2 regions of the Roseburia sp. OM03-7AC genome follow, and region 1 is predicted to be linked to the other one. Evidence: predicted binding sites of a transcription regulator. Region 1 holds the regulator's gene; the other holds the start of a gene.
The links. Region 1 encodes HrcA, which represses chaperone genes, less so after heat shock. Its sites were predicted from a motif close to TGTTAGCACTCNNNNNNNNNGAGTGCTAACA; they were not measured.

Region 1 (5,826 bases):
AGAGTATGAGATTTATAAAAAGACTCAGGAGATTCTTGCAGAGGCAGGTTATGAGCATTATGAAGTATCCAATTATGCAAAGCCGGGGAAAGAGGCAAGGCATAATATCGGATACTGGAAGCGGGTGCCGTATCTTGGGGTAGGACTTGGGGCAGCGTCCCTGATTGGAGAAGTACGCTACAGTAATATAAGAGAGATTGAAGCGTATATCAAAGCATGTGGTAATATTTCGGCGAAGGAAATAGATGGAGTACCGGCATTGAATCTCCATGAGAGTGCAGATGCAATCAGCCGCCATGCCCAGATGGAAGAATTCATGTTTTTAGGCCTGCGTATGTTAAAGGGAGTTACAAGAACAGAATTCAAAGAGACTTTTGGCGTGGAAATAGAAGCAGTATATGGCGAAGTCTTAAACCAGCTTCAGGAAGAGGACTTAATCGAGAAAAAAGCCGGTGTAATAAAGCTCAGCGACCATGGCATGGACATCAGCAACTATGTACTCGCCCAGTTTTTACTGGATTAAGTAGTGCGGTGTTGAACCGCATTGAATCAGAACAAATCTAAAGAAAATATAAAATTATAAAATTCTGTTGACAAAAAAAACGAATGGTGCTATCTTAAGTACATAGAAATTAGCACTCTTTCAAGTTGAGTGCTAACAACTAAGAAAAAGCAGTACAAAAAGCTTTTTCAAATACCTATAAAAGTTTCATTTTCAGGAGAACGTGAATGAACGAGAACGAATTAGATGAAAGAAAAACAAAAATCTTAAATGCAATCATTCGCAACTATCTGGAAACAGGTGAGCCGGTTGGTTCAAGAACCATTTCCAAGTATACGGATTTGAACTTAAGTTCCGCAACAATCCGGAATGAGATGTCGGACTTGGAAGAGATGGGATATATTTTGCAGCCACATACATCGGCAGGAAGAATTCCATCCGATAAGGGATATCGCTTCTATGTAGATAATCTGATTGCAGAGAAGGACAAAGAAGTATCCGATATGAAAGAGTTCGTAATTGAACATACGGAGAAGATGGAACAGGTATTGCAGCAGGTGGCAAAGCTGTTGGCGAACAATACGAATTACACCACCATGATAACAGCACCGCAGTATCACCACAACAGCCTGAAGTTCATCCAGTTATCCAATGTGGATGATGAACATATTCTGGCAGTTGTCGTATTGGAAGGCAATCTTGTGAAAAATAAGATGATTCCGATAGAAGAGCCGATAGATAATGAGCATATGTTAAAACTTAACATGCTTTTGAATACACATTTAAATGGATTGTCATTAGATCAGATTAATCTGGGCACCATAGCAGTGTTGAAAGAGAAAGCCGGTATCCATTCCAAAGTCATCAGTGATGTATTGGATGCAGTAGCAGAAGCAATCAGCGAAGACGAGGATTTGGAGATATATACCAGCGGTGCAACGAATATCTTAAAATATCCGGAGTTATCGGATTCGCAGAAAGCAGGAGAGCTTTTAGATGCGTTAGAAGAGAAGAAACAGTTAGTAAGTCTGGTGACGGATAACCTCAGCAATGAGGAGAACGGCATACAGGTTTATATAGGAGATGAATCTCCAATTCAGACCATGAAGGACTGCAGTGTGGTAACAGCTACCTATGAACTTGGTAAAGGCGTGAAGGGAACGATAGGAATTATCGGACCAAAGCGTATGGATTATGAGAACGTCATGGATAATCTGAAAAATTTGAAATCACAACTAGAAGGCATATTTGATAAGCCGAAGAAAGAATAGCATAGAAAGGTGGTAAGGAAGTGGCAGAAGAAAAGAAAGAAGAAGTGCTTGAGGAAGTATTAGAAGACTTAGAAGCAGAGGATGCAAAAAAGCAGGAAGAAGCACAGAATACCGCCTCAGAAGAAAAAGAAGTTGAGGCAGAAGAAAAAACGGAAGATACCGAATCTGAACCGGAAGAAATAGAGAAAGAAGATGAGGAGAAAAAGAAAGGTATCTTTAAAAAGAAAGACAAGAAAGATAAGAAGGACGAACAGATTGAAGATTTAACCGACCGGCTGAAACGTCAGATGGCAGAATTTGAAAACTTCCGTAAGAGAACGGAAAAGGAAAAGAGCCAGATGTATGACATGGGAGCCAGCGCAATCTTAGAGAAAATCCTTCCAGTTATCGACAATTTTGAAAGAGGGCTTGCAGCTGTACCGGAAGAAGACAAAAACAATGGCTTCGTAGAAGGTATGGATAAGATTTATAAGCAGATGATGACAGTGCTGACAGAGGTTGGTGTAACACCGATTGAAGCAGCCGGTCAGGAGTTTGACCCGAATCTCCATAATGCAGTAATGCATGTGGAAGATGAAGAACTCGGTGAGAATGTAGTAGCCGAGGAGTTACAGAAAGGTTACAAGTACAAAGAAAATGTAATCAGACATAGCATGGTAAAAGTAGCGAATTAAGCATAGGAGGATAAGAACATGAGTAAAATTATTGGTATTGATTTAGGAACAACAAACAGTTGTGTGGCAGTTATGGAAGGTGGAAAACCTACCGTTATAGCAAACCAGGAAGGTGCAAGAACAACACCATCTATCGTAGCATTTACAAAAACAGGTGAGCGTCTGATTGGTGAACCAGCAAAACGTCAGGCAGTAACCAACGCAGAGAAAACAATCTCTTCCATTAAGAGACATATGGGAACCGATTACAAAGTAAGCATTGATGACAAACAGTATTCTCCACAGCAGATTTCTGCAATGATTTTACAGAAATTAAAAGCTGATGCAGAAGGATATTTAGGAGAAAAAGTATCAGAAGCAGTTATTACTGTACCGGCATACTTCAATGATGCACAGCGTCAGGCAACCAAGGATGCAGGTAAGATTGCAGGACTTGATGTAAAACGTATCATCAACGAGCCGACAGCAGCAGCACTTGCTTATGGACTGGACAACGAAAAAGAACAGAAAATTATGGTATACGACTTAGGTGGTGGTACATTTGATGTATCTATCATCGAAATCGGTGACGGAGTCATCGAAGTATTATCTACAAATGGTGATACCAGATTAGGTGGAGATGATTTCGATAACAAGATTACACAGTGGATGATTGACGAATTCAAGAAAGCAGAAGGCGTTGATTTATCTACTGATAAGATGGCTCTTCAGAGATTAAAAGAAGCTGCAGAGAAAGCTAAGAAAGAGTTGTCTTCAGCAACAACAACCAATATCAACCTGCCTTTCATTACTGCAACAGCAGAAGGACCAAAGCACTTTGATATGAACTTGACAAGAGCAAAATTCGATGAGTTGACACATGACTTAGTAGAAAAAACAGCAATCCCGGTACAGAACGCTATGAAAGATGCAGGCGTAACCAATGCAGACTTAGGCCAGGTATTATTGGTTGGTGGTTCTACACGTATCCCGGCTGTTCAGGATAAAGTAAGACAGTTAACAGGCAAAGAGCCAAGTAAATCCTTAAACCCGGATGAGTGTGTAGCACTTGGTGCTTGTATCCAGGGTGGTAAATTAGCAGGAGATGCCGGCGCAGGCGATATCCTTCTTCTGGATGTTACGCCATTGTCACTGTCTATCGAGACCATGGGTGGAGTTGCAACAAGACTGATTGAGAGAAATACAACAATTCCTACAAGAAAGAGCCAGATTTTCTCAACAGCAGCAGATAATCAGACAGCAGTAGATATCAACGTAGTACAGGGTGAGCGTCAGTTCGCAAGAGATAACAAATCCCTTGGACAGTTCCGTCTGGATGGTATCCCACCAGCACGTCGTGGAGTTCCTCAGATTGAAGTTACTTTCGATATCGATGCAAACGGTATTGTAAACGTATCAGCAAAAGACTTAGGAACCGGAAAAGAACAGCATATTACAATTACTGCCGGATCTAACATGTCTGATGCAGATATCGATAAAGCAGTAAAAGAAGCAGCTGAATTTGAAGCACAGGACAAGAAGAGAAAAGAAGCAATTGACACCAGAAATGATGCAGATGCCTTCGTATTCCAGACACAGCAGGCATTAGACCAGGTTGGAAATAACCTTGATGCGGCAGATAAATCTGCAGTAGAGGCTGACTTAAATGCACTGAAAGCTTTAGTAGATGCAAATCCACAGGCTGAAAACATGACAGATGATCAGGTTGCTGAGATGAAAGCAGCAAAAGAGAAACTGATGGAAAGTGCACAGAAAGTATTTGCTAAGATGTATGAGAATGCTCAGGCAGCTCAGGGAGCCGCTGGTGCAGGCCCTGATATGGGAGCAGGTGCAGCCGGTGGAGCAGCTGCAGGTTCTGCAGATGATGATGTGGTAGATGCTGATTACAAAGAAGTATAATTCTACAGATAAAAAGCAGTAGAAAGGGTTGGCAGTTTTACTGTCAACCCTTACAAACGGTAAAGAGGGAATAGATTATGGCAGAACAGAAAAGAGACTATTACGAGGTCTTAGGCGTTGATAAAAACGCAGATGACGCAGCAATAAAAAAAGCATATCGTGTCCTTGCCAAAAAATATCATCCGGATATGAACCCGGGGGATAAAGAAGCAGAAAAGAAATTCAAGGAAGCATCTGAAGCATATGCAGTACTGAGCGACCCGGAGAAGAGAAAACAGTATGACCAGTTTGGTCATGCAGCCTTTGATGGAGGTGCCGGCGGAGCAGGCGGATTTGATTTCTCAGGTATGGATATGGGAGACATTTTTGGAAGCTTTGGAGACATTTTCGGAGATTTCTTTGGCGGCGGAAGACGCAGCAGCAGCAACGGACCGATGAAGGGAGCCAATGTACGTGCCAGTGTCAGAATTACATTTGAAGAGGCAGCATTTGGCTGTGAGAAAGAAATTGATTTAGTATTAAAGGATGAATGTAAGACCTGTCATGGTACAGGAGCGAAGCCGGGAACCAGTCCGGAGACCTGTAGCAAATGTCAGGGAAAAGGAAAAGTGGTATATACCCAGCAGTCCTTATTTGGTATGGTACAGAATGTACAGACCTGTCCGGAATGTAACGGAAGCGGTAAAATTGTTCGTGACAAATGTCCGGACTGTCGTGGAACCGGCTACATTGCCAGCAGGAAGAAGATTAAGGTCAGCATTCCTGCCGGAATTGATAACGGTCAGAGTGTAAGAATCCGTGAAAAAGGTGAGCCGGGTGTAAATGGCGGACCAAGAGGAGATCTTCTGGTAGAAGTAGTAGTATCCCGCCATCCAATCCTTCAGAGACAGGGCATGGATGTATATTCAACAGCACCAATCAGTTTTGCACAGGCAGCATTGGGCGGAGAAGTAAGAATTACAACCATTGACGGCGATGTGGTCTACGAAGTAAAACCTGGTACACAGACCGACACCAGAATCCGTCTGAAAGGAAAAGGAATCCCATCCCTGCGTAACAAGGCAGTCCGTGGTGACCAGTATGTTACACTTGTGGTTCAGGTTCCGACCGGATTAAATGAAGCTGCAAAGGAGGCACTGCGCCAGTTTGATGCAGAGACCGGTAATTCATTAAAGACACAGAATGGTGCGGCAGGCACGAAAAAGAAAAAGGGATTTATGGGAAAAATTAAAGAGTCCTTCGATGATTTATAAAAATGATAAAGCTGTTTCCTGAAAAATGGAGGCAGCTTTTTTTACGCGAGTAGCGAGAAAAATCGCATGCTTGCATGCAGATTTGGCGAGCACCGCGATAACTCGAGAAACTCGCAAAGCGTGTTTCTCGTAGTTGAGTATTGTGATAACTCGGGAAAACTGCAAAAGTGAGTTTCTCGTTGTTGCATTTTGTGACAACATATTGTATACTGTTTCTGATTCATAAG
Region 2 (5,826 bases), 480 kb from region 1:
TGTTTCGGGAGTTCTTTATGAAAAATTTATTTGCGTCTGATAGGATGGAACCGTATAATAAATGTGGAAATCAAACCGGAGGAAGTAGGAAAAATCATAGAAGAAGAATCTATGTCAATATAGAATAGAGAGAGGAAAAGAAAAATGGCAGCACAGTTAGCTTTTGCAAGTGATTATATGGAAGGAGCACATCCGGCAATTCTCAAGAAGTTAGCGGAGACAAATCTGATAAAAAGTGCCGGATACGGACTGGATGAATATTCGGAAACTGCAAGGGAAAAGATTCGGAAGGCCTGCAATGCACCGGAGGCAGAGGTGCATTTTCTGGTGGGAGGAACGCAGACCAATGCCACGGTAATTGGTGCTCTGTTAGCATCCTATCAGGGAGTGATTGCGGCAGAGACCGGACATGTCAGTTCCCATGAGGCAGGAGCTATTGAAGCGGGTGGACATAAAGTGTTGACGATTCCGCAGACAGACGGAAAACTCAGCGCAGAAAAGGTAGAAGAAGTCTTAAATAAATTTAAAGAGGATGGCAACCGTGATCATATGGTGATGCCGGGAATGGTATACATTTCCCAGCCGACAGAATATGGAACCTTATATAACCGGCAGGAATTAGAAGCATTAAGTAAAGTATGCCGCAGCAATGGTATTCCACTTTATTTAGATGGAGCAAGACTGGCTTATGCACTGGCTTGTTCGGCGAATAATGTGACATTAGAAGATATTGCAGCATGCTGCGATGCCTTTTATATCGGAGGAACAAAATGCGGTGCATTGTTTGGAGAGGCAGTGGTATTTCCGAAGCCAGGACTTATTCCGCATTTCTTTACCATTATAAAACAGCATGGAGCACTGCTTGCTAAGGGACGGATACTTGGCATCCAGTTTGATGTCTTATTTGAAAATGATTTGTATGAGCATATCGGAGAGCCGGCAATTGCAACGGCAGATAAGATTCGGGAAGGCTTAAAGGAAAATGGAATTGAGCTTTATCTGGATGCTCCCACTAATCAGGTATTTTGTGTGGTAGACAATGCATTTATGGAAAAGCTTGCGCAAAAAGTTGAATTCAGCTTCTGGGAGAAAAAGGATGAGACGCATACGGTAATTCGTTTTGCAACCAGTTGGGCAACGACAATGGAAGACGTGGATGAGCTGATAAAATTGATTAAACAGATAAATGAGTAGATGAATGATAGACGGATAAACAGATAATGAATAAAAAGGATGGAATGAGGATTTAAAAGATGTGGGCAATACTAATGATAGTACTGTTTTTCAGTGCGTTTGCAGGAATCATCTATCTGATAAACCGGATTGGAAAATTTGGTTTCCTGAATAAAATAACAAAAGGAAAAAAGTGGCTGCGCATCCTAATTAGTGCGGTTTTGGTATGTGGAATCACCGTAATACTCTGGGTAGCGTGGGGTTCGATGAATGCTATGGTATGCTATAGTATGCATTCTGCATCTGATTATATTCTGGCTTATCAGTGACGGAATTTTTGCACTGATAAAAAAACGCCGGAAGAAATCTTTGAAAAGATATTATGCCGGAGCTGTGGCACTTGTATTTACCATAGGATATCTTGGAAGCGGCTGGTATCTGGCACATCATGTATGGGAGACGGACTATCAGATTCAGACGGATAAGGAAGTAGGAAGCCTTCGGGTGGCAGTATTTGCAGATTCCCATGTAGGGACAACTTTTCATGGGGAAGGCTTTGCCGAGCATATGAAAACCATAGAGGAGTAGCACCCGGATGTGGTTCTGATTGTGGGAGACTTTGTGGATGATGATACGACAAAAGAAGATATGATAGCCTGCTGCAAAGCATTAGGAGAGCTTGATACGACTTATGGTGTATATTATGTCTTTGGAAATCATGATAAAGGATATTATCCGCCGGAATACCGGGGCTATGATGGAAATGATTTGATAGTGGAATTAGAAAAAAATCAGGTACATGTTCTGCAGGATGAGGTAGAACTGATTGCGGATAAATTCTATATAATAGGAAGACAGGATAAATCCGAAGAATATGCAGAAAAAAAGAGCCACAATGGAAGAACTGACGGCAAACCTTGATCCGGATAAATTCTCCATTGTATTAGACCATCAGCCACAGGATTATGCAGCGCAGCAGAATGTCAATGTGGATCTGGTTCTTTCCGGACATACCCACGGTGGACAGCTATTCCCGCTGATGACCATTGAGAATCTTACGAAAATGACACCGGATGACCGTGTCTATGGATATGAGCAGAGAGAAAATACGAATTTTATTGTAACATCAGGAATTTCCGACTGGGCGATTAAGTTTAAAACGGGATGTAAGTCGGAGTATCTTATGATTGATATTGAAGGAAAATAAAAGAGGTGTATATGAAAAAGTTATTTTTGTATTTGACGGAATTTTTTGCAGGAATGTCAGTGATGGCAGTAGAGTTAGGCGCAAGCAGATTACTTGCACCATATTTTAGTTCTTCCCAGATAGTCTGGACAATCATTATCGGAACCATTATGATTGCCATGGCATTGGGAAATATTTATGGCGGAAGGACGGCAGACAAATCACCGAACCCGGATAAACTGTATGGAAGAATTATCATTGCCGCAATCTGGATTGCATTAATTCCGGTAGTGGGAAAATATATTATCATAGGAATATCAGCCCTTTTAATCTTTGCGGTAAATAATAATTTCCTGATTATTGCAGCTTTTGCAGCCTGCATGGTAATTTTCGTATTTCCGCTGTTTCTGTTGGGAACGGTAACACCATCCCTGGTAAAATATTCTGTTGATAATTTAGATGACAACGGAAAGACAGTAGGTACCTTAGGGGCATTTAACACCATCGGAAGCATCATTGGAACCTTTATCCCAACCTTTGTGACAATTCCGGCAGTAGGAACATCCGTTACATTTCTTATCTTTGCGGGAATTTTACTGGCATTATCCATCGTATATTTTATCAATGCGCATACCGGAAAGAAGAAAATAGTTGCATCTATTCTGATATTTGCACTGTGCTGCGGGTTTGGATATTCCGACTCATTTGCATTCTGGGAAAATAATCTGACCTATGAGGGGGAATCCGTATATAACTATCTTCAGGTATACGAAAATCAGGACAAGGTGTCCTTATCCACCAATGTGTTATTCGGTGTGCAGTCTGTGTATATGAAGCAGGATGAACTGACCGGCATGTATTATGATTATGCCATGGCGGCACCGCTTATGTTAAAAGACAAAGAAATATCAGACATGGATGTGCTGATTCTTGGAATGGGAACCGGTACTTATGCAACCCAGTGCCGGAAATATTTTGGAGATATGAATGTGGAAGGTGTTGAAATTGATGAGAAGATTACAAAGCTTTCCAGACAGTATTTTTCACTTTCGGAGGATGTGCCGGTAACGACTTATGATGGAAGAGCATTTTTAAATGCATCCGATAAGAAATACGATGTCATTATGGTAGATGCTTATCAGGATATTACGATTCCGTTTCAGATGTCTTCCGTTGAATTTTTTACGCTGGTAAAAGAGCATTTAAATAAAAATGGCGTAATGGTGGTGAATATGAACATGCGTGGGCAGAAAGAAGGAAATATTAACCAGTATCTTTCCGACACCATAGGAAGTGTATTTGGAACAGAATATACTGTGGATGTGGCAGGCTCTACAAACCGGGAACTGTTTGCATCCGACAATGGAGAAATTTTAAAGAATCTTTCTAACAACATTTCCAAGCTTGAAAATCAGGAGTTAAAGGGAATGATGACAGAGGTATTGGCAGATACCGTTTCCTATGAAAAGGGCGATTATATTCTTACAGATGATAAGGCACCGGTGGAACTTCTTGGAATGCAGGTGATTGATGAGATGATAAAAGATGAAGTTGCATATTATAAGGGAGTTTATAAAGAGGAAGGGCTGAAAGGACTGCTGAATTCCTTTTAAATATAAGAAAAATAGTAATTAACAAAAATTGTCTGAAAATTTTAGCACTCACCTCTTGACAGTGCTAATAATGCGTGCTATATTTATGCTTGGAAACAGAAATAACAGGAATTCGTTCATAGCACAGTGGGAAATGAGGTGAAAGATATGAACATTCAGAAATTTACACAGAAGTCAATGGAAGCAATCCAGGATTGCGAAAAATTAGCATATGAATATGGCAATCAGGAAATCGAGCAGGAACATCTTTTAGTGGCATTACTGCAGCAGGAAGATGGACTGATTTTAAAACTGATCGAGAAAATGGAAATCCAGAAGGAGCATTTTGTAGACAATGCAATCCGCCATCTGGAAGCAAGAACCAAGGTGTCCGGCGGCCAGGTTTATGTCGGCCAGGCATTGAATAAGGTATTGATTAGTGCAGAGGATGAGGCAAAGCAGATGGGAGATGATTATGTTTCTGTAGAGCATCTGTTTTTATCCTTATTAAGATATCCGAACCCTGCATTAAAGGAAATTTTTAAGGAATATGGTATTACAAGAGACCGTTTCCTGCAGGCACTGTCTACGGTGCGTGGCAACCAGCGTGTGACCTCCGATAATCCGGAAGCTACTTATGATACCTTAAATAAATATGGTTATGATATGGTAGAGAGGGCGAGAGACCAGAAGCTGGATCCGGTCATCGGACGAGATGCAGAAATCCGGAATGTAGTGCGTATTTTGTCCCGTAAGACGAAAAACAATCCGGTACTGATTGGCGAACCCGGTGTAGGTAAAACCGCAGTTGTAGAGGGACTGGCACAACGGATTGTACGTGGTGATGTTCCGGAAGGATTAAAGGATAAGAAGCTCTTTGCACTGGATATGGGTGCATTGGTAGCCGGAGCAAAATACCGTGGTGAATTTGAGGAACGTCTGAAAGCAGTATTGGATGAAGTAAAGAAATCCGAAGGACAGATTATCCTCTTTATCGATGAGCTGCATACCATTGTTGGTGCAGGAAAAACCGATGGAGCCATGGATGCCGGACAGCTTTTAAAACCAATGCTTGCCCGTGGAGAACTGCATTGTATCGGTGCTACCACATTGGATGAGTACCGGGAATACATTGAAAAGGATGCCGCATTGGAACGAAGATTCCAGCCGGTTATGGTAGACGAACCAACGGTAGAAGATACTATTTCTATCCTGCGTGGATTAAAGGAGAGGTATGAAGTATTCCATGGAGTAAAGATTACCGACAGTGCACTGGTTTCCGCAGCAGTGCTTTCGAACCGTTATATCTCAGACCGGTTCTTACCGGATAAGGCAATTGACCTGGTGGATGAAGCCTGTGCACTGATTAAGACAGAGCTTGATTCCATGCCGACCGAGTTAGACGAACTGAACCGTCGTGTCATGCAGTTAGAGATTGAAGAGACTGCATTGAAAAAAGAGGATGACCGTCTGAGCCAGGAGCGTCTGGCAGACTTACAGAAAGAGTTAGCAGAGCTTCGGAGTGAGTTCCAGAATAAGAAGGCACAGTGGGACAATGAAAAGAAATCCGTAGAGAAAGTCCAGAAGCTGCGTGAGGATTTGGAAAGCCTGAAAAATGAAATCCAGCAGGCAGAGCAGAGCTATGATTTAAATAAAGCGGCAGAATTAAAATATGGTAAGCTGCCGCAGTTACAGCAGCAGTTGGAAATTGAAGAAGAAAAAGTCAAAGGTGAAGATTTATCACTGGTACATGAAAGTGTCAGCGAAGAAGAAATCGCAAAGATTATCTCCCGCTGGACCGGAATCCCGGTAGCAAAACTGACTGAGAGCGAACGAAATAAGACACTGCACCTTGATGAAGAACTGCATAAACGT

Region 2: a site for HrcA is predicted at 4,012-4,042, ahead of clpB (ATP-dependent chaperone ClpB). Genes of this name have one in related genera too.

The regions. Positions count from the first base shown of each region.
Region 1 is NZ_QTZJ01000001.1:736,488-742,313, reverse strand. Features, by position in the region: gene hemW (radical SAM family heme chaperone HemW) at 1-523, shown strand, start outside; gene hrcA (heat-inducible transcriptional repressor HrcA) at 730-1,773, shown strand; gene grpE (nucleotide exchange factor GrpE) at 1,794-2,447, shown strand; gene dnaK (molecular chaperone DnaK) at 2,466-4,346, shown strand; gene dnaJ (molecular chaperone DnaJ) at 4,424-5,599, shown strand.
Region 2 is NZ_QTZJ01000001.1:1,213,562-1,219,387, reverse strand. Features, by position in the region: gene DXB39_RS05875 (threonine aldolase family protein) at 145-1,194, shown strand; gene DXB39_RS05870 (hypothetical protein) at 1,254-1,502, shown strand; gene DXB39_RS05865 (hypothetical protein) at 1,543-1,761, shown strand; gene DXB39_RS05860 (hypothetical protein) at 1,771-2,094, shown strand; gene DXB39_RS05855 (hypothetical protein) at 2,048-2,380, shown strand; gene DXB39_RS05850 (spermidine synthase) at 2,392-3,972, shown strand; gene clpB (ATP-dependent chaperone ClpB) at 4,120-5,826, shown strand, end outside.